DNA from 3 places in the Pseudomonas sp. IT-P12 genome. Region 1 is predicted to be linked to each of the others. Evidence: riboswitches for the same ligand, from Rfam matches in the RefSeq annotation. Region 1 holds a riboswitch; each other region holds the start of a gene.
What was found. A riboswitch is a leader RNA that binds a small molecule or an ion and turns the genes downstream of it on or off. The one in region 1 is predicted to bind cobalamin.
Positions count from the first base shown of each region.

Region 2: linked by a shared signal. The riboswitch ahead of cobO (cob(I)yrinic acid a,c-diamide adenosyltransferase) and the one ahead of ACM6IM_RS04645 (ABC transporter substrate-binding protein) in region 1 are both predicted to bind cobalamin.
Region 3: linked by a shared signal. The riboswitch ahead of cobW (cobalamin biosynthesis protein CobW) and the one ahead of ACM6IM_RS04645 (ABC transporter substrate-binding protein) in region 1 are both predicted to bind cobalamin.

Region 1 is NZ_CATKPY010000011.1:293,771-304,234, reverse strand. Features, by position in the region: gene ACM6IM_RS04660 (hypothetical protein) at 302-646, shown strand; gene ACM6IM_RS04655 (cupin domain-containing protein) at 632-835, opposite strand; gene tspO (tryptophan-rich sensory protein TspO) at 901-1,350, opposite strand; cobalamin riboswitch at 1,455-1,650, shown strand; gene ACM6IM_RS04645 (ABC transporter substrate-binding protein) at 1,780-2,793, shown strand; gene ACM6IM_RS04640 (FecCD family ABC transporter permease) at 2,802-3,806, shown strand; gene ACM6IM_RS04635 (ABC transporter ATP-binding protein) at 3,803-4,567, shown strand; gene ACM6IM_RS04630 (GNAT family N-acetyltransferase) at 4,560-5,063, opposite strand; gene ACM6IM_RS04625 (hypothetical protein) at 5,210-5,662, opposite strand; gene yfcF (glutathione transferase) at 5,806-6,438, opposite strand; gene ACM6IM_RS04615 (NAD(P)H-quinone oxidoreductase) at 6,575-7,576, opposite strand; gene ACM6IM_RS04610 (carboxymuconolactone decarboxylase family protein) at 7,576-7,911, opposite strand; gene ACM6IM_RS04605 (NAD-dependent succinate-semialdehyde dehydrogenase) at 7,922-9,358, opposite strand; gene ACM6IM_RS04600 (LysR family transcriptional regulator) at 9,551-10,464, shown strand, end outside.
Region 2 is NZ_CATKPY010000021.1:794,374-804,837, reverse strand. Features, by position in the region: gene ACM6IM_RS12690 (C40 family peptidase) at 1-42, shown strand, start outside; gene ACM6IM_RS12685 (C40 family peptidase) at 263-796, shown strand; gene ACM6IM_RS12680 (O-methyltransferase) at 812-1,465, shown strand; gene ACM6IM_RS12675 (PQQ-dependent sugar dehydrogenase) at 1,591-2,904, opposite strand; gene ACM6IM_RS12670 (hypothetical protein) at 2,973-3,557, opposite strand; cobalamin riboswitch at 3,712-3,946, shown strand; gene cobO (cob(I)yrinic acid a,c-diamide adenosyltransferase) at 4,026-4,637, shown strand; gene ACM6IM_RS12660 (cobyrinate a,c-diamide synthase) at 4,634-6,016, shown strand; gene bluB (5,6-dimethylbenzimidazole synthase) at 6,013-6,663, shown strand; gene cbiB (adenosylcobinamide-phosphate synthase CbiB) at 6,660-7,568, shown strand; gene cobD (threonine-phosphate decarboxylase CobD) at 7,561-8,553, shown strand; gene ACM6IM_RS12640 (cobyric acid synthase) at 8,550-10,001, shown strand; gene cobU (bifunctional adenosylcobinamide kinase/adenosylcobinamide-phosphate guanylyltransferase) at 10,052-10,464, shown strand, end outside.
Region 3 is NZ_CATKPY010000011.1:771,335-781,798, forward strand. Features, by position in the region: gene cobN (cobaltochelatase subunit CobN) at 1-1,892, opposite strand, end outside; gene cobW (cobalamin biosynthesis protein CobW) at 1,896-2,957, opposite strand; cobalamin riboswitch at 3,056-3,269, opposite strand; cobalamin riboswitch at 3,453-3,681, shown strand; gene ACM6IM_RS06600 (CbtB domain-containing protein) at 3,801-3,995, shown strand; gene ACM6IM_RS06605 (CbtA family protein) at 4,007-4,711, shown strand; gene ACM6IM_RS06610 (cobalamin biosynthesis protein) at 4,708-5,121, shown strand; gene cobM (precorrin-4 C(11)-methyltransferase) at 5,202-5,948, shown strand; gene nfuA (Fe-S biogenesis protein NfuA) at 6,100-6,684, opposite strand; gene ACM6IM_RS06625 (acyltransferase family protein) at 6,742-7,776, opposite strand; gene ACM6IM_RS06630 (fatty acid cis/trans isomerase) at 7,945-10,242, opposite strand; gene metH (methionine synthase) at 10,399-10,464, shown strand, end outside.

The DNA.
Region 1 (10,464 bases):
GTCAATCATGCTGGCCGAGCTGGCGTTCAATCGGACGCTGGATCAGTTGGATCCGGTTGAGTCACGCAGGACAGGGTCGTACTCACCCAGTGGGAACAATCCATGTGCCTTCTTGCCAGGAAGAACGCGTTTACGCTCATCGCGAGCGGGCTCGCTTCCACAGAGGTAACACAGGAGCTGATTCCGATTTGTTTTGCTTGATATTGCCAACGCAGGATCCGCAGTGATATCAATTTGGCACTGCACAGATTTTCCAGTATCTTGACGCCCTTGAATTGTTCCAACGCTATGGAAAGCACGAATGACCGCGAAGCTCGCAACCGTTATCCAGAAAGAGACTTACCTGGGCCACGATATCATCGTCGAAACCTTCTGCCCTGCGACTGCAAACCCGAGCATTACCGGCAGTGTGCAAACGCATCACACCAGCACAATTTCCATCTGGCTGGATGGCGAAGAAATCAGGGATGCGCGGGAGACGCCCTCGCTTCTGTTTGTATCGCGCGAAGATGCGATCGTGCTGGGCTTTGAAATCGGCCGGATGATCGTCAGCCAACGTCGCGATTCAGCGGCTACCGGTCTGACGGCCCGGATGTGCGAGTTCTTCAAGTCGACTCGCCTGCCGTTTTCCTCACTGCGCGCCTGATCGTGCCGGCCCTGCTCGCCAGCATTGGCGAACAGGGCCGGACAGACTCACCTGGCCGATGTAGAACACACCGGAAATCACGGTGTAGATGCGATCTTCCGGATGCGTGTGCGGCATGAGCTTCAAGCCGTCAGGCACTTTGCCCCTGACCACGTAAGGCCCCGGCTGACTCGGGTTGCCAACGATCACGGCCAGTTTCAGGGACGCGGATAAATCACGTCCCGGGCACTTCAGTTCTTACATCGATCAACAAACTATCGCGGGTTGTTGCGCAGGATGGCAAAGTTGAGTGCGGCAGCGACGCACAGCCACACCAGATAAGGGAACAGGATCAGCCCGGTGATCACGTCCAGGCGCAGAGCCAGCACTACCATGGCCGCGACCACCAGCCACAGCAGCACCAGAATCACCATCCCCGCGAACACGCGTTGCGCACCGAAGAAGACCGGCGTCCACAGGGTGTTGAGCGCAATCTGCGCCGCCCACAATGCCAGCACTTCCTGACTGCCGGGGATCAGGGTCAGTCGGTAGCCCGCCCAGGCAAGCAGCAGGTAGATGATCGTCCAGGCGACCGGAAACAACCAGTCGGGCGGTGTGAAGCTCGGTTTGACCAGCGATCGGTACCATTCACCCGGCTTGAAGAACATGCCGGTGCTGGCGGCCGCCGCGCTGGCCAGGAGAAAGATGAAAAAGGTGTAGGTCATGGTCGCTTCCTGTCTGGGGTTATTTGAAACTTGGACGCGTGGCGACCCGCAAAAAGTTCACCAGCGTCCGGCGTAAAATCCACGCTCCCCCTCGGCCGCCTGATCGACTACCATACGCCGCCGGTTCCCGAACGGGACTAACAGGGAATTCGAAACGCCGTATATGGCGTCAATCGAAACTGCCCCCGCAACTGTAGGTGCTGAGCCTGCTCCTCGATGGCCACTGGATCAGATCCGGGAAGGCCGGAGCACGGCGACGACGCATCAGTCAGGAGACCTGCCGGCCAGCTGAATCACTAACCGGCGGGGTGTCCGGGGAGGACATCCTTTGCCGACCGGCCTTGCCCTGCTTATACCGCAGCGTTCGATGGTGTGTTTCCAGACCCGTACCGCGCCCGTTTCAAGTACGGTCCACATGGAGATTGCATCATGCTGTTGCCCCGCCTTGCCGCGCTGTTCACCAGTCTGGGCCTGTGTGCCCTGGCGCACGCTGCCCCGACCCAGTACCCGCTGACCGTCGATAACTGCGGCAGCCCCCTCACCTTCCCGCAGGCGCCCACCCGCACCGTGACCATCGGCCAGGCCGGCACCGAAATGCTCTACGGCTTGGGCCTGGGCGACAAGGTGGTTGCGACTTCGCTGTGGTTCAACGATGTGTTGCCGGCATACAAGACGCAAAACGACAAAATCGAACGCCTGGCGAACAACGAGCCGAGTTTTGAAGCGGTGATCGGCAAGCGTCCGGAGCTGGTGACCGTGGAATTCGAGTGGATGGTCGGGCCGCAAGGCGCGGTGGGCACCCGCGAGCAGTTTCACGAGTTGAAGATTCCGACCTACCTGCTGCCGTCCGACTGTGAAGGCAAGGACAACCTGGTGGGCGCTGACGGCACGCGACTGGAGCCGTTCCGCATCGACACGATCTACAAGAGCATCGAGCAACTGGCGCAGATTTTCGACGTGCAGGCGCGCGGCGAACAGTGGGTCGCGCAGCTCAAGGGCAAACTGGCCGCCTCCGTGGTCAAGGTCCAGGAAAAAGGCGTGAAGCAGGCCAGTGCGCTGGTGTGGTTCTCCAGCACCGACCTGCACGTCGATCCGTTCGTGGCCGGGCACAAGGGCATTCCGGATTTCATGCTTGGCACCTTGGGTATCCGCAACGTGGTGGAGTCCGATGAGGAATGGCCGACCGTGGGCTGGGAAACCATTGCCAAGGCCAACCCGACCTTCCTGGTGATTGCACGCATGGACCGTCGCCGTTTCCCGGCCGATGACCATGAGAAGAAACTGGCGTTCCTGCGCAACGACCCGGTCACCCGCAACATGGACGCAGTGAAGCACAACCGCATCATCATTCTCGACGCCATGGCCCTGCAGGCCAGCGCGCGGATGTTCGATGGCCTCGAACAACTGGCCAGCGCCATCGACGGCTACGACCTGCCGAAATGACCGCCCGCCTGATTCGCACCCTGCTGGCGTTGCTGCTGCTGTTGATGGCGGTGCTCGCCGGGGTGGCCATCGGTGAAACACGCATCGATCCGGGCGTGGTGTTCCAGGTGCTGGCTAACAAAGTGTGGGGCGCGGGTTACACGCTCAACCCTATCGATGAAGGCATCGTCTGGAACTACCGCCTGACCCGCGCCCTGGTGGCCGCCGCCTGCGGAGCCGGGCTGGCGACCTGCGGGGTGATCCTGCAGTCGTTGCTGCGCAACCCCTTGGCCGACCCGTATTTGCTGGGGATCAGTGCCGGCGCCTCCACCGGCGCGGTGCTGGTGGCATTGCTCGGTGTCGGGGCCGGGTTGCTGACACTGTCGGCCGGGGCATTTGTCGGGGCCATGGCCGCGTTTGCGCTGGTGGTGGTGTTGGCGCGGGTCAGCGGGTCTGCCAACGGCACCGGTCAGATCATTCTGGCGGGCATCGCCGGCTCGCAATTGTTCAATGCCCTGACGGCGTTTCTCATCACCAAGTCGGCCAGTTCCGAACAGGCGCGGGGCATTCTGTTCTGGTTGCTGGGCAACCTCAGTGGCGTGCGCTGGCCGTCGGTGTGGCTGGCGGTGCCGGTGGCCGTCGCTGGGCTGGTCGTGTGTCTGTGGCATCGGCGGGCGTTGGATGCGTTTACCTTTGGCGCCGACTCGGCAGCGTCGCTGGGGATTGCGGTGCGCCGGGTGCAGTTGGTGTTGATCGGCTGTGCTGCACTGGTGACGGCGGTGATGGTGTCGATCGTCGGCTCCATCGGGTTTGTCGGGCTGGTGATTCCCCATGCCGCACGCCTGATGCTCGGCACCGGGCATTCGCGGTTGTTGCCGGCCAGTGCCCTGGGCGGTGCGCTGTTTCTGATTGCGGCGGACGTGTTGTCACGGACCTTGATCAAGGGCCAGGTGATTCCGGTGGGGGTGATCACTGCTTTGGTGGGCGCGCCGGTGTTTGCGCTGATCCTGATTGGGCGGAGGAATGCCCGATGAGCGTTTTGAGTTGTTCCGGCCTGGGCTTCCGAGTGCGCGAAGCCGAATTGCTCATCGATATTCACCTGGACGTCCAAGCGGGCGAAACCCTCGGCATCGTCGGGCCGAACGGCTCGGGCAAGTCGACCCTGCTCAAGCTGCTTGCCGGCTTGCGCACGCCGGCTACCGGCGAGGTCCGCCTGAGCGGCAGGCGCCTGGCGGAACTGTCGCGCCGCAGCATCGCGCAGCAACTGGCGGTGGTGGAACAACAGGCCGACACGGACGAAGCCATTCGGGTGTTCGATGCCGTGGCGCTGGGCCGTACGCCCTGGCTGTCAGCCTTGAGCCCGTGGTCGGACGACGATGACGCCATCGTGCGCCAGGCTTTGCAGGACGTCGATGCCACGCACCTGCGCCAACGCACCTGGCGCAGCCTCTCCGGAGGTGAGCGCCAGCGCGTGCACATCGCACGGGCCCTCGCCCAACGCCCGCAGATCCTGTTGCTGGACGAGCCGACCAATCACCTGGATATCCAACATCAACTGGCGATCCTGAAGGGGGTGCAGTCTTTGCCGGTGACCACCCTGATCGCCTTGCATGACCTCAATCAGGCGTTGAGCTGTGACCGTCTGGCCGTGCTGGATCGGAGTCGGCTGGTGGCACTCGGCAAGCCCCTGGAGGTGCTGACGCCGCAATGTTTGCAAGACACCTTTGGCGTGCAGGCGCACTACCTGACGGACCCGTTCGACGGTGCGCCGATCTTGCGCTTGCGCTCTACCTGATAACGCGCTGCTGCATGTGGGTGGTTTGCCAGACCGGGTCGGCTTCGATGTCGATGATCTCGAAACCCTGGCGAACCCAGAAGTCGATCGCGCCGGGTAGAAACGGATGGGTGTGCAGGTAGACCACCTCGACGCCATCGGCTTGCGCCAGCGCGGTCAGGGCGCGGTACAACTCGGCCGCCAAACCGCTGCGACGGAACGGCGGCAGCACGAACAGGCGGACCACCTCCACCACTTTCACACCCTGGTATTTCAATTGAGGAAAGCGCCCGTCGTAAGGCCGGTAGCCCACCGCCGCGACCATTTGTCCCTCGAACCGCGCGACCAGGAACCGGCCATCCCCGTGAAGGTAGACGGCTTCGAAATGTTCCAGGTCCGCCGGCATGCCGGCAGCGCTGAGTTTGGGAAACAGCTCGGTGCGGGCCTGGAGAGTGAAGGCCAGGACTTCGGGGATGTCGGTGACAGTAACGGGATGGAGGCTGGGGCGGTGGTTCATGCGCAGGTGACGGTTGCCAGTTCGGCCGCCCACACTAACAGATTGAGCAACACCCCACTGCGGGGTGTCAGGCGAGCAGCGTTTTCGTTGACGACCTTCGCGAGCAGGCTCGCGCCCACAAAAGATCGAGTCCTGCAGGTTGGCGATCAGTTGCGGGTGGGGGCTGCGATATCGCCGCAAAAGATATCGGCATCGCCATCCGAGGGCGCACTGCGCAGGACGATGGAATGTGGGCTGGCCAGCAAGGTCGCCAGCGGCACTGGCGCACTTCGGTAAAAGCCCCAGCCCTTGGTGCCCGCATTGCTTTTGGTGTTGACCTGATCATTCAAGGCGTACGCCATCGCGCCCGGTTGCTGGCAACTGCCCTTGTGGATGAAGGTAAACACCCGGGGCGGCAACAGGGTGCCAGTCGGCACACCCGTGATGTAGAAATTCAGATTGGTCTGATTATTCACGTCGGTGAGGGTGACCCGGCCAATCTGACCCGCATTTCTGTGGATCCCCTTCAGCGCGAGATTCACCGATTGGCTGGATGAATGGGTGCAGCCACACAGGCTTGCCGCGATCATTGTGATCAGGAGTGTTTTGCAGGGTCTCATGCTCTGCCTCCAACCTCGGTGCGCGAGATATCTGCGCCGAAGTTGCGCAGATAAAGCAACTTTAGTCGAACATCAGGCCGAGCTTGCTCAGTCGGACAGTCGGCTGACTGACTTCGGCGATGGCGTTCCGGCTGACGTTCCGATCAGAGTGCAGGCCGCTGCAACCCCACCCATTCCTGCACCGAAGGCCTCTGCCACTGGCGCTTTGCATACGCCACCAGCGCAGTTGGCACCGTGTCCCCATTGAGAATAAGCCGGTTGAGCATCACGGCCAGGTCGACGTCGGCAATCGACCACTCACCGAACAGGTACTCGCGGTTGCCGGCCAGCAGCGCTTGCGCGGCGTCGATCAGTTTGTTCGCGGCGGATTCGGCAGACGCCGACAACGGGCCGTATGTCTGTCCGTAAAACACCACCAGGGTGGACCGCTCCTGGCGAATCGGCAGCAGGTCGCTGCGCAACCAGGCCTGGACTTGCCGTGCCTTTGCGCGCTGCCGGGGGTCTTGAGGATAGACCGGCACCTGGGGGAATACCTCTTCCAGGTACTCGGTGATCGCCGAGGATTCGGACAGCGCGAAGTCGCCCTGCACCAGCGTCGGCACGCGCCGGGTCAATGACAGGTTGGCGTAATCCACGGTCTGGTTTTCGCTGGCATCGAGGTCCAGTGTCTTGATCTCGAAATCGATGCCCTTTTCGCGAAGCACCACGAATGCCGACAGGGCATAAGGGCTGGTGAATTGGGCGTCTACGTACAGGCGCAGCGGGGAATGGTTCACGGCGGTCATCTCCATATGCATGAGCCCGCTACGCTACGAGATCCGCCGCTATAAATGAAATGGATGATTTTCATGGACGTATTCCCGTGCGGAATACGCCAGTGCCCCCGGGATCCGAGGGCACCTTGCGCCACGCCTAAACCAGGTCCTGAGGCTGCATCGTCAGGATGATCTTGCCGACGTTTTGCGCCGACTCCATTTTGCGATGGGCATCGGCGGCACGCGAAAGCGGGTACGTGCTGTCGACCACCGGCTCCAGGCTGCCACCGCCTTCGAAGCGATCCAGCCAGTGCTCGCGGAAGCGCTTGATCATGGCGTGTTTCTCCGGCTGGGTACGGGACTTCATCACCGTGCCGATGATTTGCAGGTGGCGGTACAGGATGTCCTCCAGCTTCAGCGCCACGTGGCCGCCGCCACCGAGAATCCCTACCTGGACCAGCCGGCCGCCGTTGGCCAGGGACGCGAGGTTGCGGGCGAAATAAGGTTCGCCGACGAAGTCGATGATCGCGTCGACACCACGCCCATTGGTTTTGCTCGCGATGACCTCGGCGAAATCCTCAGCCTTGTAGTCGATGGCCACATCCGCCCCCAGGTGCTCGACACGGGAGATCTTGCTGCCCTCGGTGGTCGCGTATACGGTGGCGCCCGTGGCGTAGGCCAGTTGCACGGCGGCGGAGCCGACACCGCCTGCGGCGGCGTGGATCAATACCGAGTCACCGGCCTTGAGTCGCGCCAGGTGCATCATCGCTTCATGAGCGGTGACGAACACCTCGGGAATCGCCGCCGCATGCACGTAGTCCAGCTCAGCGGGAATCGGCATGGCCATGCGGTAATCGACGCGCGCCAGCTCGGCATAAGCGCCACCCCCGACAACGCCCATCACGCGATCCCCGATTTCGTAGCCCGTGACGGCGCTGCCCTTTTCGATCACTTCGCCAGCGATCTCCAGGCCGATGATCAGCGAGTCGCCGAAATTGGGGTGGCCGTAGCCACCGGTGCGATGGGTCAGGTCCGCTCGATTGACGCCGGCGGCATACACACGCACCAGCAGGTCGGTGGGACGCACTTGCGGGGCGGCAACGTCCGTCAGTTCAAGGACATCGGCGTCGCCAAAGGCGGCAAAGGTAATGGCTTTCATCACTGATTGGCCTCCGGTGCATTGAGTGTGGCGTTGGCGATGGCCGACGCGGTGATGGCGGCGGGGAAACCGGCGTAGAACGCCAGGTGAGTGATCGCTGCAGAGATTTCGTTCAGGGTGACGCCATTGCTGACGGCACGGCGCAAGTGCGCAGGCAATTCTTCGGAGTGCCCGCCGGCAATCAGCGCGGCGACGGTGATCAGGCTGCGGTCGCGCGTCGACAGTGCCGGATCGCTCCAGATCTGCGGGTACAGCGTCGAGTCGACGAACTGCGAGAGCTTGGGAGTGAACGCCCTGGCGGCTTCGCGAGGGCTGCTGAAATTGATGGCTGACATGTGGGTGTCCTCAGATCTGGCTGATGAATTTGTGGGTCAGGTAGTGTTCGATACCTTCAATGCCGCCCTCGGAGCCGTGACCGCTCTCCTTCAGGCCGCCGAAGGGCAGTTCAGTGGCGACGATGCGGTATTGGTTGATGCCGATCATGCCGGCCTCCAGCCCGTCGGCAACGTCGATGGCGGTGCGGGCGTTGCTGGTGAAGGCATAGGCCGACAGCCCGTAAGGCAGGCGATTGGCCTCGGCCAGGCCGTCTGCCAGCCCCTCGAACGGCATCAGGATGGCGATGGGGCCGAAGGGTTCTTCGTGCATGACCCGAGCGTCCATCGGCACCTCCGCCAAGACGGTCGGCGCGAAGAAGTAGCCCTGCCCCGGCAGGCGTTCGCCACCGGCCAGCACCCGTGCGCCCTTGGCGACGGCGTCATCCACCAGCTCCTGCATCTTGGCCAGTTGCCGTGGGTTGGCCAGGGGACCGACCTGGGTGTGAGGGTGCAGGCCGTTACCGATGCGCAGTGCGTTCGTGGCCTCGACAAAATGCTCGACAAAGGACTCGTAGGCACCGCGCTGGATCAGGAACCGGGTTGACGAGATACACACCTGACCCGTGCCACGGAAGCGGTTGGCGACGCCTTCCACGGCGGCCTTCCTGATGTCGGCATCGGCAAACACCAGCACCGGCCCGTGACCGCCCAGTTCCAGGGTGATCGGCTTGACGCCTTCGGCGGCCCTGGCCGACAGCAGGCGGCCGATCGGTACGGAACCGGTAAACGTCACCTTGCGAATGACCGAAGACGCGATCAGGTGACTGGACACCTGATCCGGTACGCCGAACACCACTTGCAGAACGCCTTTGGGCAAGCCCGCATCGTCCAGCGCACGGGCAAGCGCCAGCGCCGTGGAAGGGCTTTCTTCGCCAGGCTTGAGAATCACGCTGCACCCGGCCGCCAGGGCCGCCGACAACTTGCGGGCCGGGGTAATGGCCGGGAAGTTCCAGGGCGTGAACGCCGCCACCGGGCCGATCGCCTGGCGCTTGACCAGTTGCAGGACACCCGGGCGGTTGCTCGGCACGACACGACCATCGATGCGGCGAGCGCTTTCGGCAAACCACTCGAAATACTCGGCGGCCCGGGTGACTTCGTCCATGGCCTCGCCAATCGGCTTGCCCTCTTCGAGCGTCATCTGCGCAGCAATGTGCGGTACACGCTCCAGAATCAGGTCGGCGGCGCGCTTCAACACTTTGGCGCGCTGGTCAGGCACGGTCTTGCGCCAGACGTCGAAACTGCGTTGCGCCACTTCCAGGGCGTGATCCAGATCGCCAGCGGTGGCCAGCGGCACCCGTCCGATTTGGTTTTCAGTGGCCGGATTGACGACCGCAGCCGTATTGCGGCCTTCAGCGCCGATCCATTCACCGCCGATGAAAAGGTAAAGCGAGTCATAGGGCGTGTTCATACAGGAGACCTTCATTGGGTTGTCAGGGTCGGTGCCGGCTCAGGCGGCCCGTGCAATCCAGTCTATGGAGGAAGGCTCTGTTGATTTAGCGGTCCTGGAGGGAATGATTGTTGTGCTCAGAGGGAAGATCGCCTTTAAATACCCGCGGATTCTCACAACCCGTGCGATCAATGCAGCCTTGGGCAGGTAGCGATGGACAAGCTTTCGAATATGTCGGTGTACGTAAAAGTCGTGGAGATGGGCAGCTTCACGGCGGTGGCCAACCATCTCGACTCGACCGTCGGCAACGTATCCCGCTCGGTGTCCGCGCTCGAACAGATGCTGGACACCCGTCTGCTGCAACGCTCGACCCGACGCCTGTCGGTCACCGATGCGGGCCGACGCTTTTACGACCGCTGTACGGCGATCCTGGCCGACCTGGATAACGCCGAAGCCGAAGCGCGCAATGCGCTGCTTGAACCACGGGGCACGCTGCGGGTGCATTGCGTTCCGGGCCTGGCGCGGCAACTGGTGACCGGCGCGGTACTTGAATACCGCACGGCACATCCGCAGGTCACCGTCGACCTGATGCTGTCCCAGCGGATGCCGAACCTGCTGGAAGACCAGTTGGACGTGTCGATCCTGATTGCCCGGACCCTGCCCGATTCGGCTTATGTCAGCCAGAAGATCGGCGTCAGCCATTGCGTGCTGGTCGCCTCCCCCGAGTACCTGGCCCGGCATCCCGCGCCCCGGGAGCCGGAAGATCTCAGGGACCACCAGTGCCTGTTGCTGGGCACCGTCGATTACGTGCGCGATGAATGGCAGCTCGAGGGTCGCAACGGCAAAGCGACGTATGTTCCCACCGGCCCAAGTTTCAGCGTGAACGACATGGACGCCATGTCGTTCGCCGTGCAGCAAGGCGCCGGTATCGGCTTGATGGCCGGTTTTTCGGCCATTGATGACCTGCGCTCGGGGAAACTGGTGCGTGTGCTGCCCGACTATCACACCCACGAGCGCAACGTGTATGCCGTCTACACCTCGCGCCAGTTCGTCGATGCCAAGATCACCCGGTTTATCGAAACCCTGAAATCGCGCGTGGGGGATCAACTGGCCGCCACGGCCACCGA
Region 2 (10,464 bases), on a different contig from region 1:
GCACTCGCCATGGCGCCGACCGTGGTCACCGCTCGCAAGTAATACTGCATGGGTCGCCACTTTCGGTGGTGACCCAGGCTTCTCCGCAAGGGAGTAGCCGGACAGGTTACATGGTGAACTTAAAGTCTTACTTGAAGTTTGCCCCATAGGCGCTAGAATCTGATCCATTATTGATGGCAAACCGCCTGCGTTCTGCGCAGGCGGTTTTCTTTTCTGCCGATCGGGCAGAAAAAAGCCGCAGCCAGATCAGGATGTTCTGCTTATGACGATGTCGGCCCGCCTCACACTCATAGTCCTCGCCGCGCTGCTCAGTGCCTGCGCCAGTCGCACGCCGCCCGCTCCGGTCGTCCGTGCACCTATCGTCTTCAGTTCCCCGCAGCCGTCTTCACCCGAGGCCGAGGACGTGTTGTTTCGCGCGTTGGGCCTGGTGGGCACGCCTTATCGCTGGGGCGGCAACACGCCGGACTCCGGGTTCGATTGCAGCGGCCTGATCGGTTACGTCTACCGCGACGCCGCCGGCATTTCCCTGCCACGCACCACCCGTGAAATGATCAGCATGCAGGCGGCCGACGTCGGCAAGGAGGGCCTGCAAAGTGGTGACCTGGTGTTCTTCGCCACCAATGGCGGTTCCCAAGTCAGCCATGCCGGGATCTATGTCGGCGAAGGTCGTTTCGTCCATGCCCCGGCCACGGGCGGCACTGTGAAGCTCGACAGCTTGTCCAAGGCTTATTGGCAGAAGGCTTACCTCAGCGCCAAGCGCGTCCTGCAACCCGAGCATCTGGCGCGCAACCCCTAGTCCGAAGAGGTTGTCATGACCGCTCGCACGCTCAATCTCGATGATGCCCTGTATCAATACCTGCTCGACGTCTCCCTGAGGGAGACGCCGCTGCTCAAGCGCTTGCGTGACGAAACCCAGGCGCTGCCCATGGCGCGCTGGCAGGTGGCGCCGGAGCAGGGGCAGTTCCTCGCATTGCTGGTCAGGCTCATGGGGGCCAGGCGTTTACTGGAGGTCGGCACCTTCACCGGTTACAGCGCCCTGTGCATGGCCGCCACATTGCCGGAGGACGGTTCCCTGATCTGTTGCGACGTGCCCGGTGACTACAACGCTACTGCGCGGCGTTACTGGCAGGAAGCGGGGCTCGCCGCACGGATTGACCTGCGCCTGGCACCCGCGCTGCAAACCCTGGCGGGGCTGAACGAGCCGGGGCAGTTCGATTTGATTTTCATCGATGCCGACAAGGCCAATTACCCCCACTACCTGGAGCATGCCCTGCGCTTGTTGCGCGTGGGTGGCCTGGCGGTGTTCGACAATACGCTCTGGAGTGGGCGGGTGCTCGAACAGGCGCCCGATAGCGCCGACACCCGAGCCATCCAGGCGCTCAATCGCGCACTGAAGGATGACTCGCGCGTGGATCTGTCGCTGCTGCCGCTGGGAGACGGGCTCACCCTCTGCCGTAAACGCTGAAGGTTCTGGCGGCCTCGGCCTCATCGAAGCGAGCCGGCGCTCGAATGTAATCGGTCAGTGGCCGCAGGGCTGGCGGGCGCACCGCTATCGTGAGCAAGCCCGCCTTGTCGCTTGCAGCATCGCCTCTACTTGACCGCCGACACCCGCCACACCTTGTTCCCCACATCATCGGCCACCAGCAGATCGCCCTGGCGGTCAATGACCACGCCAACCGGCCGCCCCATGGCTTCCTCCTTGTCATTGAGGAAACCGGTGAGCACATCAATCGGTGCGCCGTTCGGTTTGCCGGCGCTGAAGGGCACGAATATCACCTTGTAGCCACTGTGCGGCTTGCGGTTCCACGAGCCGTGCTGACCAATGAACGCGCCTTCCTTGAACTGCGCCGGCAGCGTGTTGCCTTCGGCAAACGTCAGGCCCAGCGAAGCAGTATGTGGGCCGACCGCGTAGTCCGGTGCGATGGCCTTGGCGACCAGGTCCGGGTTTTGCGGCTGGACACGCACGTCGACGTGCTGACCGTAATAACTGAACGGCCAGCCATAGAAGGCACCGTCCTTGACGGAGGTGATGTAGTCCGGGACCAGGTCGCTGCCAATTTCATCGCGCTCGTTGACCGCTGTCCACAGGGCGCCGCTCTGTGGTTCCCAGGCCATGCCATTGGGGTTGCGCAGGCCCGAGGCGAAGATCCGGTGATTGCCGGTGGCGCGGTCCACTTCCCAGATCGCGGCGCGGCCTTCTTCCTTGTCCATGCCGTTTTCGGCGACGTTGCTGTTGGAGCCTACGGTGACGTACAGCTTGCTGCCGTCCTTGCTGGCGATGACGTTTTTGGTCCAGTGGTGATTCAGCGTGCCGCCGGGCAGGTCCGCCACTTTGATCGGCTGCGACTTGATCGCCGTGTCGCCCTCTTCATAGTGGAAACGCAACAGGCGGTCGGTGTCGGCGACGTACAGGTCAGTGCCGACCAGGGTCATGCCGAAGGGTGAATTGAGGTTTTCCAGGAACACCGTGCGGGTTTCGGCGATGCCGTCGTGGTCCTTGTCCCGCAACAGGGTGATCCGGTTCGGGCTGGGAACGCCGGCGCCGGCGCGGCTCATGACTTTCTCGGTGATCCAGCCTTTGATGCCTTTGCCGTCATCGGGTTTGGGCGGTGCGTTGGTTTCGGCGACCAGCACGTCGCCGTTGGGCAGCACGTACAACCAGCGCGGATGATCGAGGCCTTCAGCAAACGCGGCCACCTGAGTGCCTGTCGCCGCCGTGGGTTTTGTGCCGTTCGGCCAGCCGATGGCCGGGGCGATGTTCATCGTCGGGATCAGGGTCTTGTTCGGCTCCGGCAACTGGGGTGACGGGCCGGTGCCGTCGGAGACTTGCAGGCTGGAGGTTTCACCGCAGGCGGTGAGCCCTCCGGCGAGTGCGATGACGAAAACGAGCTGAGGCTTGCGCATACTGATCTTCCCTTTGGATGCAGTGATCTGATCAGTAGAGAAGCGCAAGCCCGTGATGGTTCAACCGTTCAGCCGCGGGCCTCCTTGAGCAGCACGGCGATGCCGGGATGGTAGTTGCCCGCTTCGTTGTGCAACTTGCGGTAGGCATAGGGGAAATACCAGGCCACGGCGCAGGTGTTTTCCTTCTGCAGGTCGTCGACCATGTCCTGAAGCTCTTCCGGCGTGGCACCGTGCTGGGCCTTTTGTGGCGCCACGAACAGGCAGCCCAGTTTCAGGTCGCTGCTGTAGCTGATGCGCTTGGCGTCGCTGGTGATTTCTGCCAGCGCCTGTGTCAGGTTCAGTCCGTTGACCCGTGGCCAGCGCTGGGTCGCTTGAAGATAGGCGCGCGCCTCGCTCGAGGCGATGAGCAGGTCGGCGCGGGCGTTGCGTTCGCCGTCTTCGATCTGTTTGCGGGTCTGGGTGTTTTGCAGGGTGACCATTTCGGCCATCCAGGCAGCGGCCGAGAGCACGCCAAGGTTGGCTTTTTCGTCGTACCAGTAAGGCGTGTCGTTATCGCCGCGCACGGCGTTGTAGCGGTCAATACAGTCAAACCAGCGTTCCAGCAGCGGGCGCAGGAATTCCAGTCGCGGATTGCTGATGATCATGCCTTGCATGGGGCTCACCCTTGTTCTTGTGATGTGGGGTTGTGGCTCTTTGATATCACTGCTGGAAGTGTGGCACAAGATTGGCGTCACTTTATTGATCAGCGGCAGTTATTCGCCCATCGGCGTCCCGGCTTTAATTGACGCTCCATTCCCAACCCTCTAACCTTCGCGGCTTGTTTCAGGTGCTCTATGACCCTGGTTGATAGAGTGAAACAGGGAAGCCGGTGAGTGCGTGCGTTCAACTGATGAGCGACCACGATCCCGGCGCTGCCCCCGCAACGGTAAATGAGTGAACGCTGCGCTTTGAGCCACTGTGTCGATCGCGACATGGGAAGGCGCGCAGTCAGGTGTCATGCCGCTCATGAGCCCGGAGACCGGCCTGATTCAATCCAGCGGCATCACGGTGGGCGATGCCAGGCTTCTTGCCGTCTGTTTTTGCGCCTGCCCGCCGTTATCCAGCCTCAACGGAGAGCTCCCATGACTGATACTCCTGATCGTGACGAACGCCACCTGGCGCGCATGCTGCGTAAAAAAGCCGTGATCGACGAACGCATCGCCAACTCGCCGAACGAATGCGGCCTGCTGTTGGTGCTGACCGGCAACGGCAAAGGCAAAAGCAGCTCGGCGTTCGGCATGCTCGCCCGTTCCATGGGGCACGGCATGCAGTGCGGCGTGGTGCAATTCATCAAGGGCCGCAACAGCACGGGCGAAGAATTGTTTTTCCGTCGTTTCCCGGAGCAGGTGCGTTTCCATGTGATGGGCGAAGGCTTTACCTGGGAAACCCAGGATCGCCAGCGCGACATCGCCGCGGCCGAAGCCGCGTGGGCGGTGTCCCGCGAACTGCTGCGCGATCCGGCGATTGGCCTGGTGGTGCTGGACGAACTGAACATCGCCCTCAAGCATGGCTACCTTGACCTCGACCAGGTGCTCAGCGACCTGCAGGCGCGTCCGCCGATGCAGCATGTGGTGGTGACCGGCCGCGGCGCCAAGCCGGAGATGATCGAGCTGGCTGACACCGTCACGGAAATGGGCATGATCAAGCACGCCTTCCAGGCCGGGATCAAAGCGCAAAAGGGCGTCGAATTGTGAGTGAGCCACGTCATTGCCCGGCGGTATTGATTGCCGCGCCGGCCTCCGGCCAGGGCAAGACCACCGTCACCGCCGCACTGGCCCGTCTGCACCGCAATCAGGGGCGCAAGGTGCGTGTGTTCAAGTGCGGTCCGGACTTTCTCGACCCGATGATCCTCGAGCGCGCCAGTGGCGCGCCGGTGTATCAACTGGACATGTGGATGGTCGGCGAGCAGGAAAGTCGTCGCCTGTTGTGGGAAGCGGCCGCCGAAGCGGACCTGATTCTCATCGAAGGTGTCATGGGCCTGTTCGACGGCACGCCGTCCAGCGCCGACCTGGCGCGGCATTTCGGTGTGCCGGTGCTCGGGGTGATCGACGGCACGGCGATGGCGCAGACCTTCGGCGCCCTGGCGTTGGGCCTGGCGAAGTATCAGGCGGACCTGCCGTTCGCCGGCGTATTGGCCAACCGGGTCGGCACCTTGCGCCATGCGCAATTGCTGGAAGGCAGCCTGACCGAAGGTTTGCGCTGGTACGGCGCTTTGTCCCGGGAAACCGGGATCGAGCTGCCGAGCCGCCACCTCGGCCTGGTCCAGGCCAGCGAGCTGAACGACCTCGACCTGCGCCTCGATGCCGCCGCCGAGGCGTTGGCCAGCAGTTGCGAGGTCGCGCTGCCGCCCGCCGTGGCATTCGCTGCGCCCGAGGTATTCGTCGCCGAGCCGTTGCTGGCCGGTGTGCGCATTGCCGTGGCGCGCGACGAAGCGTTCGCGTTCACGTACGGCGCCAGCCTGGATCTGTTGCGGGCCATGGGAGCCCAATTGTCCTTTTTCTCGCCGATCCGCGACACGCAACTGCCCCCGGCCGACAGCCTCTATCTGCCGGGTGGTTACCCGGAGCTGCACCACGTGGCGCTGGCGCAAAACACCCCGATGCTCGATGCGATCCGCGCTCACCACGCAGCGGGCAAGCCGTTGCTGGCCGAGTGTGGCGGCATGTTGTACCTGCTCGATTCGCTGACCGATGTCGAGGGCACTCGCGCTGAGCTGGTGGGCTTGCTGGCGGGGCATGCCGTGATGCAGAAACGCCTGGCGGCGCTGGCGTTGCAGGCGGTCGAGTTGCCGGAAGGTTCACTGCGCGGACACACCTACCATCATTCGTTGACCACCACCGAACTGACGCCGATTGCACGTGGCCTGAGCCCGAACGGCGGGCGCGGCGCAGAGGCGGTTTTTCGTGAGGGGCGGATGACCGCCTCTTATGTGCATTTTTACTTTCCATCGAATCCCTCGGCCGTGGCCGCGCTGTTTGCGCCGGACCGTGAGAACGATTTCGCGAGCCAGCCTGCTGCCACAATGGATCATCCCGCCCCTGAGGCAGCGAGTCTGCTCGCGAAGCGGCCATGAGCGACAACGCCTTCTCCGAGGACGAACGCGCGGCCGTCTATCGAGCCATCGCCGAACGCCGTGACATGCGCCATTTCAGCGGCGGCACCGTCGAACCTGCGCAATTGAGGCGCCTGCTCGAAGCCGCGCACCAGGCGCCCAGCGTCGGCCTGATGCAGCCCTGGCGGTTTATCCGCATCAGCGATCGCCACCTGCGCGGCCAGATCCAGTCGCTGGTGGAGGAGGAGCGCGTGCGTACGGCGCAAGCCCTCGGCGAGCGCAGCGACGAGTTCATGAAGCTGAAAGTCGAAGGGATCAACGATTGCGCCGAGGTGCTGGTTGCCGCGTTGATGGACGATCGCGAACGGCATATTTTCGGTCGCCGCACGCTGCCGGAAATGGACATGGCTTCATTGTCCTGCGCGATCCAGAACCTGTGGCTGGCCTCCCGTGCCGAAGGGCTCGGCATGGGCTGGGTCTCGTTGTTCGAACCGCAGGCACTGGCCGACCTGCTGGGTTTGCCCGCCGGGGCCAAACCCCTGGCGATCCTGTGCCTGGGACCGGTCAAGGCGTTCTATACGGCGCCGATGCTGGTCCTCGAAGGTTGGGCGCAGGAGCGTCCGCTCAGCGAATTGCTGTATGAAAATTTTTGGGGAGTGAGTCAATGAGTGTGGCGTTGTTGAGTGTCGCCGCCGTGGCGCTGGATGCGCTGCTCGGTGAACCCAGGCGCTGGCATCCGCTGGTGGCGTTCGGTCGTTTTGCCGATCGCATCGAACAACGTTTCAATGGCGGTGGCCGTGGCTGGCGCAGCCACGGTGTCACGGCCTGGGTCATTGCGGTCATACCGCTGACCCTGCTGGCCACGGCGTTTTCCTGGGCGCCTTATGTCGGTTGGATCGTCGAGATTGTTGCGCTGTATTGCGCCCTCGGCCTGCGCAGTCTGGGTGAACACGTCGAGCCGGTAGCCAAGGCTTTGCGCAGTGACGATCTGGAATTGGCGCGCCAGCGGGTCGGGTATCTGGTCAGTCGCCAGACCAGCGAACTGGACTCGACCGAAGTCGCCCGTGCCGCCACCGAGTCGGTCCTGGAAAACGGCAGCGACGCGGTGTTCGCCGCCTTGTTCTGGTTTGTCGTGGCCGGGGCGCCCGGTGTGGTGCTCTACCGCTTGAGCAACACGCTGGACGCGATGTGGGGCTATCGCAACGAACGCTTCGAACGTTTCGGCTGGGCGGCGGCGAAGATCGACGACGTGCTCAACTATATTCCGGCCCGGCTGGTGGCCTTGACGTATGCGCTGCTGGGTAACACCCGACTCGCGTTGAAGTGCTGGCGCACGCAAGGCCCGACCTGGGACAGCCCGAACGCCGGCCCGGTCATGGCGGCGGGTGCCGGGGCGCTCGGGGTCGAGTTGGGTGGGGCGGCGATTTATCACGGTGAACTGCACCAGCGCCCGCCATTGGGCGAAGGTGTGCCGGCGGATGCCGACGCCATTGATCGAGGCTGGCAATTGGTCCAGCGCGGGGTATGGTTATGGCTGCTGATTCTGTGCGTGGGGGCTGAATTTTATGCTTGAACACGGTGGACGGTTGCGCAAGGCGGCGCTCGAATACGGGATTGCCGAAGCCGATTGGCTCGACCTGTCCAGCGGCCTCGCGCCCTGGCCATTTGCGGTCCCGGAGATTGCACTGCGTGCCTGGGCGCGGTTGCCGGAAACCGATGACGGTCTGGAGCAGGCTGCCTGCGAGTACTACGGCACCGCGCAGGTACTGCCGGTGGCGGGCTCGCAAATGGCGATCCAGTTGCTGCCGCGCCTGCGTCGCGCAGGCAAGGTCGGTGTGCTGTCGCCGTGTTACGCCGAGCATGCGCAAGCCTGGCGCCGCAGTGGCTATATCGTGCGCGAAGTGGTGGAGCAGGAAGTCGACTTTTTCATCGACAGCCTCGATGTGCTGGTGGTGGTCAATCCCAACAATCCGACCGGCCTGCACCTGACCCCGGAGCGTCTGCTCGACTGGCATTCCCGGCTGGCCCAGCGCGGCGGCTGGCTGGTCGTGGACGAAGCGTTCATGGACAACACGCCGCACCTGAGCCTGGCCCCCTTTGCCCATCGGGTCGGTCTCGTGGTGCTGCGTTCATTCGGCAAATTCTTTGGTCTGGCCGGTGTGCGCCTGGGATTTGTCCTGGCCGAGCGCAAGTTGCTCAAGTTGCTCGCCGAACAGGTCGGGCCCTGGGCTGTCAGCGGACCGACGCGGGTGCTGGGCCAGGCTTGCCTGCGGGATACCGAGGGCCATGCCCGGCAACGCCAACGCAGCGAAGTGGCCAGTGAGCGGTTGGCGACGTTGCTGGAAAAATACGCTTTCAAACCTCAGGGCGGTTGTGCCCTGTTTCAGTGGCTGAGCACCCAGCGCGCCGAAGAACTGTATGAATTCATGGCCCGGCGCGGCATTCTGCTGCGCTTGTTTACCCACAACAGCAGCGTGCGGTTCGGCCTGCCGGGCGAAGAAGCCGACTGGCTGCGCCTCGATCAGGCATTCGACGCCTTTGCCAAGGAAGTGCCATGACCACGTTGATGGTGCAGGGCACGACGTCCGACGCAGGTAAAAGCACCCTGGTGACGGCGCTGTGCCGTTGGGTCACGCGCCAGGGTGTCGGCGTCGTGCCGTTCAAGCCGCAGAACATGGCGCTCAACAGTGCCGTGACGGCCGACGGGGGCGAGATCGGTCGGGCACAGGCCGTGCAGGCCCAGGCGGCCTACCTGGAACCGCACACCGATATGAACCCGGTGCTGCTCAAGCCCAACAGCGACACCGGGGCCCAAGTGATCATTCATGGCCGCGCGGTCACGACGATGAACGCGGTGGCGTACCACGACTACAAAGCCATCGCGCTGCAAGCGGTACTGGCTTCGCACCAGCGTCTGAGCACGGCGTACCCGGTGGTCATGGTCGAAGGCGCGGGCTCGCCCGCAGAGATCAACCTGCGTGCCGGCGACATTGCCAACATGGGCTTCGCCGAAGCGGTGGACTGTCCGGTGCTGCTGATTGCCGATATCAACCGTGGCGGGGTATTCGCCCATCTGGTGGGTACGCTGGAACTGCTGTCAGCGAGTGAGCAGGCGCGGGTCAAAGGCTTCATCATCAATCGTTTTCGCGGTGACCTCGCCTTGCTCCAACCGGGGCTCGACTGGCTGGAGGCGCGCACCGGCAAACCGGTGATCGGCGTCTTGCCTTATGTGATGGACCTGCATCTGGAGGCCGAGGACGGCATCGATCAACGCCAGACCGTCAAGTCCGACCAGGTGCTGAAAGTCGTGGTGCCGGTGTTGCCGCGCATCAGCAACCACACCGATTTCGATCCGCTGCGCCTGCACCCGCAAGTGGACCTGCAGTTCATTGGTCCTGGCCAGGCGATTCCCGCCGCCGACCTGATCATTCTTCCCGGATCGAAAAGTGTGCGCAGCGATCTTGCGTACCTTCGCGGCAGTGGCTGGGACACCGCCATCGCCCGCCATCTGCGCTACGGCGGAAAAGTGCTGGGGATCTGCGGCGGTCTGCAGATGCTTGGCGAACAGGTGCACGATCCCCTGGGCCTCGAAGGCGCGCCGGGATCCAGTGCGGGCCTGGGCTTGCTGGCATTCGAAACCCGGCTGGAGGCGGACAAGCAACTGCGCAACGTGCGCGGGCGCCTGGCGCTGGAGAATGCCGAGGTCAGCGGCTATGAAATTCATGCCGGTGTGACCACCGGGCCTGGTCTTGCACAGGCTGCGGTGCACCTGGACGACGGGCGCTGCGATGGCGCGCAAAGTGACGACGGGCAGATTTTTGGCACCTATCTGCATGGTCTGTTCGAGTCCCCGGCGGCGTGCGGTGCACTGTTGCGTTGGGCCGGTTTGCAAAATGTGCAGGCAGTGGATTACCACGGGCTGCGCGAGCGGGATATCGAGCGCCTGGCGGATCTGGTGGAACAGCATCTGGATACCGAACTGTTGCGTCGGCTCTGTGGGATTTGATGGGGTGTCGAGCGGCGCTTTCGCCTCACCGAAGAGTTAAGGAATGAACCATGCTCCAACTGATCCTCGGCGGCGCCCGCTCCGGCAAGAGCCGCCTGGCCGAGAAGCTTGCAGTCGACACCGGCCTGGCCGTGACCTACATCGCCACCAGCCAGCCCCTGGACGGTGAAATGAATGAGCGGGTGGCCCATCATCGTGCCCGTCGTCCGGCGGAGTGGGGGCTGATCGAAGAGCCTGTGCAACTCGCCCGGGTCCTGCAGGAAAACGCCCGTGCCGACCGTTGCCTGCTGGTGGACTGCCTGACCTTGTGGATGACCAATCTGTTGATGCTCGACGACGCTGGACGCCTGACACGCGAACGCGAAGCGCTGCTCGACTGCCTGGCGCAACTGCCGGGTGAAATCGTTTTTGTCAGCAACGAGACCGGAATGGGTGTCGTGCCGCTGGGCGAATTGACTCGCCG
Region 3 (10,464 bases), 480 kb from region 1:
TATTCGTCGGCCAGCAACTCCAGGTTGCGCAGCGGACCGTAGGTCTCGGCCCGGGTCAGCGGCGGCATCAAGTGGTCGATGATCACCGCTTGCGTGCGCCGCTTGGCCTGGGCGCCCTCGCCCGGGTCGTTGACGATGAACGGATAGATGTTCGGCAGCGGACCGAGCAGCGCATCGGGCCAGCAGTTTTGCGACAGGCCGACGCCCTTGCCCGGCAGCCATTCGAGGTTGCCGTGCTTGCCGACGTGGATCACCCCGTGGGCACCGTAGGCATGGCGCAGCCAGAAATAGAACGCCAGGTAACCGTGCGGCGGCACCAGGTCAGGGTCGTGGTACACCGCACTCGGGTCCACTTGGTAGCCGCGCGCGGGCTGAATGCCCACGAAGCTCAGGCCAAAGCGCAGGCCGGCGATCATCATCCGCCCGTCACGGCACATCGGGTCGTTGTCCGGTGCGCCCCAGCGCTCCAGCACCGCCTGGCGATTGGCCTCGGGCAAGGCGCTGAACAGGTGCTGGTAATCCTGCAGTGCCAGGCTCTGCTTGCACGGGCGCAGGTCGAGGTGGTCAAGGTCATTGCTGACACCGCCGAGCAATTGCTGGATCAACGCGGTGCCGCTGTCCGGCAGCGGCGCCGTCAACGGATACCCCTGTTGCTGCAAGGCCCGCAGGATATTCAAGGCAGCAGCCGGTGTGTCGAGGCCGACGCCGTTGCCAATGCGCCCGTCCCGGGTCGGGTAGTTGGCAAGCACCAGGGCGATGCGTTTTTCGCTGTTCGGCACGCGGCCCAGTTCGACCCAGCGCCTGGCCAGTTCGGCGACGAAATCCATGCGCTCGGGCGCGGCCCGGTAGCACACCACATCGGACTGACTGCGCTCGCTGCGCCAGGCCAGGTCCTTGAAACTGATCGGGCGGCTGATGATCCGGCCGTCCAGTTCCGGCAGCGCAATATGCATCGCCAGATCCCGTGGACCGAGACCCTGCTCGCTGGCGCGCCAGCCGGGTTCGTTGTCCTGGGCGCAGATGGCCTGGATCACCGGGATGTTGCGACGAAACGGGCGCAGGTGCGGCGCTTCCGGGCTGGACTGGGCGAAACCGGTGGTATTGAGGATCACCGAGGCGTCGACATCGTCCAGCCAGTCCTCGACCACCGTCAGACAGCCAGGCTCTTTCAGGCTGGCCACGGCCACCGGCAAGGGATTGAGCCCCGCCGCTTGCAGGCGCTGACAGAACACATCGATGAACGCAGTGTTCGCCGCCTGCAGGTGCGAGCGGTAAAACAGCACCGCCGCCACCGGTTGATCAGCCTGCCAGTCGGCTTGCCAGTCGCTCAACTGCGCCGGGCTTTTGCGCGGGTGATAAATCGCCGTGCGCGGCAAAGTTTGCGGCTCGCCCCACGGGTAGTCGCGATCCAGCCAGCGATTGGCAAGGCAACGAAACAGATCCAGGGCGTTGGCCATGCCGCCTTGACGCAAGTAATGCCAGAGCCGGTCACGATCCTCGGCCGTCACCGTGCTCAGGTCGCTGAGCTCCGGGTCCGGGCGGTCGTCACCCGGCACCAGAATCAGCTGCACGCCACGGCGGGAAAGCTCGATCAGTTGCTCGACGCCATAACGCCAATAGGCGATGCCGCCATGCAGCGAGACCAGAATCACCCTGGCATGACGCAGTACTTCGTCGACATACAGGTCGACCGAAGCATGGTTCTGCACCTGCATCGGGTTGGCCAGGCGCACGCTCGGGTAGTCATCGGGCAACTGCTGCGCCGCTTCGGCGAGCAACGCCAGGCTGGAATCACCGCTGCACAGGATCACCAGCTCGGCGGGGGTTTGTCCAAGGTCGGCGATGTTGTCATCCGACACGAAACCGCCGGGCTGGGTCCTGAGCAGGTGCATGGGTCAGGCGCTGAGCGCGGCGCGCAGTTGGGCTTCGAGTTGCACGGCGTCCAGCGCCTGGCCGATCAGCACCAGGCGCGTGGTGCGCGCTTCATCGGCGCCCCACTGGCGGTCGAAGTGTTTGTCGAATCGCGTCCCGACGCCCTGGATCAGCAGGCGCATCGGTTTGTTCGGGATCGCCGCGAAACCCTTGACCCGCAGGATGTCGTGCTTGACCACCAACTGGGTCAGTGCGTCCAGCAGCAGGCTCTCGTCGGCGGGCGGCAGTTCGATGGAGATGGAGTCGAACGCATCGTGGTCGTGATCGTCCTCACCTTCATGGTGGTGATCGTGGTGGCTGTGACGGCTGTCGATGTGTTCCTCGGAACCGGCACCGAGGCCGATCAGGACGTCGAGGGGCAGGCGACCGCTGCTCGCTTCGATGACCTTGACCGCTGGCGGCAGTTCTTCGGCCACTTCCAGGCGCACGCGGGCCAGGTCTTCAGGGCTGATCAGGTCGGCCTTGTTGAGGATCACCAGGTCAGCGCTGGCCAATTGGTCGGCGAACAGTTCGTGCAGGGGCGATTCGTGGTCCAGGTTCGGGTCGAGTTTGCGCTGGGCATCGACCTGGTCCGGGAACGCGGCAAAGGTGCCGGCGGCAACGGCCGGGCTGTCGACGACGGTAATCACCGCGTCAACCGTGCAGGCACTGCGGATTTCCGGCCACTGGAACGCTTGCACCAGGGGTTTTGGCAGCGCCAGGCCGGAGGTTTCGATGAGGATGTGGTCGAGGTCGCCCCGGCGCGCAACCAGTTCGCGCATGACCGGGAAGAACTCTTCCTGGACGGTGCAGCACAGGCAGCCGTTGGCCAGTTCGAACACGCGACCGACGGCCTCTTCCTCGGTGCAACCGATGGAGCACTGCTTGAGAATTTCGCCATCGATGCCCAGTTCGCCGAACTCGTTGACGATCACGGCGATGCGGCGGCCCTGGGCGTTGTCGAGCATGTGGCGCAGCAAGGTGGTTTTGCCCGAGCCAAGAAAGCCGGTAACGATGGTGACGGGAAGTTTGGCCAGTGTTTTCATCGGATGCCCTTTGGCAAGGTGGCGGGCATACGGGACGACAAGCGCTGCGACGAAGGCGCGCGCAAGAGTTTCGCCACCGGATCACCCCGCCCGGTTGTAGTGAGAATCTGGTTCGAGGCAGGTCTCCTGGCTGACAGTGTGCCGGGCGGTTGGCCCGGCATCCGCTGCGCCTTCCCGCGAACCCGGTGCAGCGGGCTTGCAGTGGCGTGGCAGCGAACATCACCGTTCACAGTTGCGGGGGCAGCCGCGGCATCGACCGCGTTCCCTTCTTAGCTTCGACAATGGCGAAGAACCTCGAACGGACAAGGCTACGCATCGTACTGGGGCGGGTCAATGAGTTGTAGCGACGGGACCCGCCCCATCGCGAGCAGGCCCGCTCCCACAGCGGGTTTGCAAATGTCGCCTATGGGCGGGAGCGGGCTGGCTTGCGATAGCCGCGCTCGATTCCGAGTTGAGAACCGCTGCCAATTGACGCCCTGCCCCCGCCCATGCTCTCCTACACACCTTGTTACGGGTGCCCTTCACAGGGTGAAACGGGAAACCGGTGAATCATGTGCTTTACTCAAGGCCATGTCAGTCCGGTGCTGCCCCCGCAACGGTAAGCGAGCGAAGAATCATAGCCACTGTGCCGGCCATTCGGCATGGGAAGGCGATTCTTGCAGGTTTCGGCGTACGCCCAAGCCCCTCGCGAGCCCGGAGACCGGCCCGCAACACAAAGTGACGATACGTTCACTGAAATAACAAACCCGCGGTGGGCGGGCGCTGTTTGGACTTCTGCGTGCCCGATGCGCAGGAGGCTTGCATGCGCTGCCTTCACCCGTTGACAGAACAGAGGGAAGCGCCATGTCGATCATCAGCAGCACCCACCAGAGCTCCACCAGCACCACCACGACCACCCTGAGCCAACGCCTGACCGCCGCTGTCTGCGCCTCGATCCTGGGTGCCTGCCTGGTTTACTTCGCCGGTTTCTCGCACATCGAAGCGGTGCACAACGCCGCCCACGATACCCGCCACAGCGCCGCCTTCCCGTGCCATTGAGACCTGCCGACATGATCAAGCGTATCGCGCAAACCGCAGGTTTCTCCGGGCTGCTGGCCGCCCTGCTGCTCACCCTGCTGCAAAGCTTCTGGGTTTCGCCGCTGATTCTGCAGGCGGAAACCTACGAAAAGGCCGAACCGGCCGCTGTTGAAGTGCATGAACATGCCGCCGGCACCGCCGCGCACGCCCACGATGCCGAAGCCTGGGAGCCGGAAGACGGCTGGCAGCGCGTGGTGTCGACCACCGGTGGCAATCTGGTGGTGGCTGTCGGTTTCGCCCTGATGCTCGCCGGCCTCTACACCTTGCGCGCCCCGACCAAAACCTCCCAGGGCCTGCTCTGGGGCCTGGCCGGTTACGCCACCTTCGTGCTGGCACCGACCCTCGGTCTGCCGCCGGAATTGCCAGGCACCGCTGCAGCGGACCTGGCACAGCGGCAACTCTGGTGGATCGGCACTGCAGCTTCCACCGCCGTCGGCATTGCCCTGATCGTCTTCAGCCGTCACTGGCTGATGAAGCTGCTGGGCGTGGCGATTATCGCCGTGCCTCACGTGATCGGCGCCCCGCAACCGGAAGTGCATTCCATGCTCGCCCCCGAGGCCCTGGAAGCGCAGTTCAAGATCGCTTCGCAGTTGACCAACGTCGCGTTCTGGCTGGCCCTGGGACTGATCAGCGCCTGGTTGTTCCGTCGCAAGCATGATGGTCAATACCACGCATGACCGTGGATAGCACAGCGCCGACCCTGGTGGTCGGCCTGGGCTGTCAGCGCGGCTGTCCCCTCAGCACGCTGCGAGCCTTGCTCGATCAGGCATTACAAGCCCATCAAGTCGAATTGCACCAGATCAACGCCCTGGCCAGCATCGACCTGAAGCGCGAAGAGCCGGGCCTGCTCGAACTGGCCGCGCAACTGGCACTGCCGCTGACGTTTTTCAGCAGTGAACAACTGGCCGCTTATCAATCGCGCCTCAGCCACCGTTCCCAGATCGCCTTCGAACGCACCGGTTGCTACGGCGTGGCGGAAAGTGCCGCCCTCGCCCTCGCCGAACAACTCGCCGCGGCGCCTGCCACCTTGCTGATCAGCCGCCAGAAATATGCCCAGGCGACCTTGGCGCTGGCCCGTTCGACGTAGAATCCCCGATAATCCCACCCTTGATCATGAGCGATCTTCATCTGAAGGTTGGCCCAGCCCTTTTTTGACAGGAAACGACGATGACCGTCTATTTCATTGGCGCAGGTCCCGGCGACCCGGAACTGATCACCGTCAAAGGCCAACGCCTGATCCGCAGTTGCCCTGTAATCATCTACGCCGGCTCACTGGTGCCCGCCGCCGTGCTGCAAGGTCACAGCGCCGCACAGGTGGTCAATAGCGCAGAACTGCACCTGGAACAGATCATCGAGCTGATCAAGACGGCCCATGCCAACGGCCAGGATGTGGCGCGAGTGCACTCCGGCGATCCCGGGCTGTATGGCGCCATCGGCGAGCAGATTCGCTATCTGCGTGAGCTGGATATCCCGTTCGAAATCGTCCCCGGCGTCACGGCGACGGCTGCCTGCGCCGCGTTGCTGGGTGCAGAACTGACCTTGCCCGACGTGTCACAGAGCGTGATTCTGACCCGCTATGCCGACAAGACCGCGATGCCGGCCGGCGAGGAACTGGGCAGCCTGGCCCAGCACGGGGCGACCATGGCGATCCACCTGGGGGTCAACCACTTGCAGAAGATCCTCGCCGAATTGCTGCCGCACTACGGCGCAGACTGCCCTATTGCAGTCATTCACCGGGCGACTTGGCCGGATCAGGATTGGGTGGTAGGGACAATTGAAGACATTGCCGGGAAGGTCGAAGCCAAGGGGTTCAGGCGCACGGCGTTGATTCTGGTGGGTCGGGTGCTGGGCAGTGATCAGTTCAGCGAGTCGTCGCTGTACCGGGCCGGGCACGCGCATCTTTACAGGCCTTGAGGACGCCTTCGCGAGCAAGCCCGCTCCCACATTGAATTTGTGGACTCAGATCTATTGTGGGAGCGGGCTTGCTCGCGAAAGGGCCCTCGAATTACACCCATAAAAAAACGGCGCTCACGGGGCGCCGTTTTTTCATGCCGCAGCGAACACCTTAGTAGTAGGCGTTTTCTTTCTGCGTGTGGTCGGTCACATCACGAACGCCCTTGAGTTCGGGAATGCGTTCGAGCAAGGTGCGCTCGATGCCTTCCTTCAAGGTTACGTCGGCCTGGCCGCAGCCCTGGCAACCGCCGCCGAATTGCAGCACGGCGATACCGTCCTCAACCACGTCGATCAGGCTGACCTGGCCGCCATGGCTGGCCAGCCCCGGGTTGATCTCGGTTTGCAGGTAGTAGTTGATGCGCTCGTTGACCGGGCTGTCGGCGTTGACCATCGGCACCTTGGCATTCGGCGCCTTGATGGTCAGCTGGCCACCCATGCGGTCGGTGGCATAGTCGACCACCGCGTCGTCGAGGAACGCTTCGCTGAACGAATCGATGTAAGCGGTGAAGCTTTTGAGCCCCAGCGCGGTGTCTTCGGGTTTTTCTTCGCCCGGCTTGCAGTAGGCAATGCAGGTCTCGGCGTACTGGGTGCCAGGCTGGGTGATGAAGACGCGGATGCCGATGCCCGGGGTGTTCTGCTTGGAGAGCAGATCGGCCAGGTAATCGTGGGCGGCGTCGGTGATAGTAATAGCAGTCATGGAAACTCCTCACAGGCTTGGGCGCAGTTTACGCCAATCAACGCGCCGCACAAAGTCCTAGTATTTTTGTCGGGAAAGCGCAGGGCCATCCTGGCCCGGAGGTTCGCCGTCAATCCGTTGCTTTAGCCACCGATAGCTGCATTTTTCCACCCATTCATAGCTTGCCCACGACCCCACAGCAATGGCCAGCACGCAAACGACGAACATCAGATAGGGGTTTATGCCATAGCGTTGCGCCACAAACCCGCCCGCCGACAATACCAGCACGTGCATCAGATACACCGAATAGGAGCAGTCGCCGAGCCACTTCAACAGCCGCTGGTTCTCGAAAAAACGCTCCAGCGCCATGCCTGCCATCACCAATACCGCGCTGGGCAAGCCCCAGGCGAAGAATCGCGGTTGCGGCGGCAGCAGATAAATCGCCAGCAGCGCCCCCACAATCCCCAGCAAAGGCAGGTAAAGGCCGGGCTTGATCCAGCCCTGTCGATACGCCATGCCGATGGCCATGCCGAGCAGGAATTCGTAAACAATGTCCGAACGGTAAAATTCGCTGATCCAGCCATAGCCGGTCCACGCCTGGCACACTGCAAACAGCAGCGCCGCGACGATCAGCAGCCGAAGTTGCAGGCGGAACAACAGCGCCCAGGCGAACAGCAAGTAGAAGAGCACCTCGTAGTTGAGGGTCCAGCCGACATTCAGCGTCGGGTAGATCCCGTAACCGCCGGGGTTTTGCGTCGGGATAAACAGCAAGGACAGCAACAGGTGCGACCAGTCGACCGTCTGATCCGGCAACACCGGCTGGGCGAAGACCACGATCAACGCCATCAGCACCGTATACAGCCAATACGCCGGCACGATGCGAAACAGCCGGTACAGCAGAAAGCGCCCCGGCGGCAGCGATTTGCCTTCGGTGGACAGGAATATCACCAGGCCACTGATGACAAAAAACACGTCCACCCCCACAGCGCCTTTGTCGATGAACAACTGACCGATGGGGCCACGGGCCTGGAAGTCAAAGAATATCTGCATGAAGTGGTGGCAAACCACCGCCCAGGCCGCGAGGGCACGCAGTGCCTGCACTGAAATCAACATCGACGGTTCTCCGGATAGCTGTTGATCCTTTGTGAAAGCGAGCCCTCTCGCGATGGGGTATCAGCCACTGTTGGGTGGACTGACACACCATCGCGAACAGGCTCGCTGCCACAGAAGGGATCGGCGGCGCCTTATACAATCCGACACCGGTAGCCATTCAAAGGTCGATCAAAGATTCTCGTAGCGGTTCATGTCCAGCACGCCCTCTTCCACCGGATCAGTCTCGTGGATGTACCGGCTCAGGTCATGGAAGTAGAACCAGAACTGCGGGTGGCTGCGTCGGATACCCCAACGCTCGACGATCTTCTCGAAGCGGTTGGCGTCCTTGGCGTTCTCCATGGCCTCGACGAAGGCCGGCACTTGGCCTGCGGGTATGTTGAACATGAAATTCGGGTAGCTGCTGAGCACCCCGGGGAAGATAGTCAGCGTATCGAGCCCTGGTTGATAACGCAGCGATTCGCCGAGCAGGAACGCGACATTGCTGTGGGCACGGTTGCGCAACAGGCTGTAGACCTCGCGCTTGCCACTGGCCGCCTCGATCCGCAGCATCGTCGCCTCCGGCAACTGGTCGATCACTTTCAGCCCGGCGGCAGGACGCGACGTCAGGCGGCTCAAGACCTGCTCGGCACTCTGCAGGTCGCGGTCGATGTTGGGGCGCGAGCAATACGCCCCTTCGCAGCGGTTGATCGGGTCTGGCTTGGCATTGAGCTCGCCGTAGCGCGCCAGTAGCTGCAGGGCGAAATCGCGTTTTGGGTCCTTTTCGTCGAGTTTCAACGCGGTGGGCTTGTCGTCGTCGATGTCTTCATAGTCCATCCACATTTTGAATTTGCCGCCGTCCTGGTACCAGTCATCCAGGTAACCCTCTCGCGAGTCGGCCGGCATCAAGCGCAGGAAATTCAGCTCGGCGCCGTTGCGTATCAGGTCGAAATACAGGCGTGTCTGGGCCTGATGGGACACATTGCCGAACACGTCGAAGTTCACCGCCAACTGGTAGTACGTGCGTTCCAGCAGCGGAAAATCGAACAACCACAGGGTCTGCGGCACTTCGCCAATCAGGCCCTTGGTCACGGCGGCGCTGTCGAAATGGCGGAAAATACTCAACAACGCGTTGTCGTTGCCGGCCCACAGGGTCGACCAGCTCGGTGCCGGCAAGTCGGCGTAGCTGTCACGGCGCAAGGCTTCGTATTCGTTGCGCTTGTCACGGTAGTCGCGCCACAGGCTGAGGACGCTGCCGACGTCATCGTTCTGCCCCGGCATCGCCAGCAATGGCGTGGCCTGGCCACGATAATTGGGGTCGGTGATGTACAGGTCGTGCTCCGGGGCCTGGAACAATGCCCAGAAGTTGTCGCGGATCACGTCCGTGGCAATCTGCCCACGGCACACCGGGCCGCGGATGAAGGTGCGCACGAAGTATTCGGCGTTATCGAGCATGAACTGATAGCGCGCCTGGGCCGGGATGGCCTCGAACGTGGTAAACGGGTTCGCCCGGCGCTCCGGCCCATAGCCCGGCAACGCATTGACCTGCCAGTTGCCGTTGTAGAACAGGCTTTTGATCCGCGCCATTTTCGCCGCGCTCAACGGGTAGGTGATGTGCGTCTTGTGCACGATCACCCCCTGCACCGGCCACAGGCGGTAGTAATACTCGGAGCCTGGATCATCGTTCGGGCGACGGGTGTTGATCACGTCGATGGGTTGGCCGGTCGGCGTGCGTGAGCGAACCCACTGGAAGAAATGCCCCGGCTCGCCGTCCTTGAAATAAATGTGCGCGAGGAACCAGTGCTCGAACAGCCAACGTCCCACCAGGCTTTGCCGGGCGCCCGGCGCGTTGAGCAGGTTTTCCCATTGCACCACCTGCAACGCTTCCTGCGCGCTCGGCACCAGGCCTGTCTCGTCAATCGGCGCTCCGGAAGCAAGCCAGCGCTGCAGGGTCTGGTATTGCTGATCGGTCAGGCCGGTCACCGCCAGGGGCATGCCCTGTTTCGGATGGGTGCTGGCATAGGTGTCGAACTCTGCCGGCATCGCGCAGGCGTTTTCGCGGTTCAGGCCCAACACGATGTCTTCCGGCAACTTCGCATTGGGTTGCAGCGGCGTGCGGTGCCCGAACTCAAGCATCCGCGCCATCAGCGCCGCCTGGCTGCCCTGGGCGTCAAGCACCGAATAAAAGCCCTTCTGCTGCCAGGCACGCTTGCCGCTGGCGTCATAAAACAGCCGGGTGGGCGTCGCGGCCTGGGTGCGCTCGCCGTCATACACCGGCAACTTGCTCGCGCCGCGCGCCGCGCCTTCGCCGCTGCCCAGGTTGAGCTGACAGGCAGAGTCGTAGCAGGCATGGCAGGCCACGCACTTTTCGGTGAAGATCGGCTGGATATCGCGTGTGTAGGAAATGTCAGGAGCTGTGGCCAGGCCTTGCGCAACGGCGCCCCCACTTAAAAGCAGCAACACACTGCTGATGACGACGCGATACGACATGTTCCTGGTCCCGATCCTTGAAAAAACGCCGCGATTGTACAGACGCAGCGGCCCCACCAACATGAGCGATATTCATGCAAAAGCACGACATGCTCTAAAAGCACGCAGGTTTGCTATGATTCCGCCCCTTCGTAATGGTCTTTCCGAGTAGTCCACATGTCCGATCGCAGCCTTCGCCTTCAAGCTCTCAAGCACGCCCTCAAGGAGCGCATTCTGATTCTC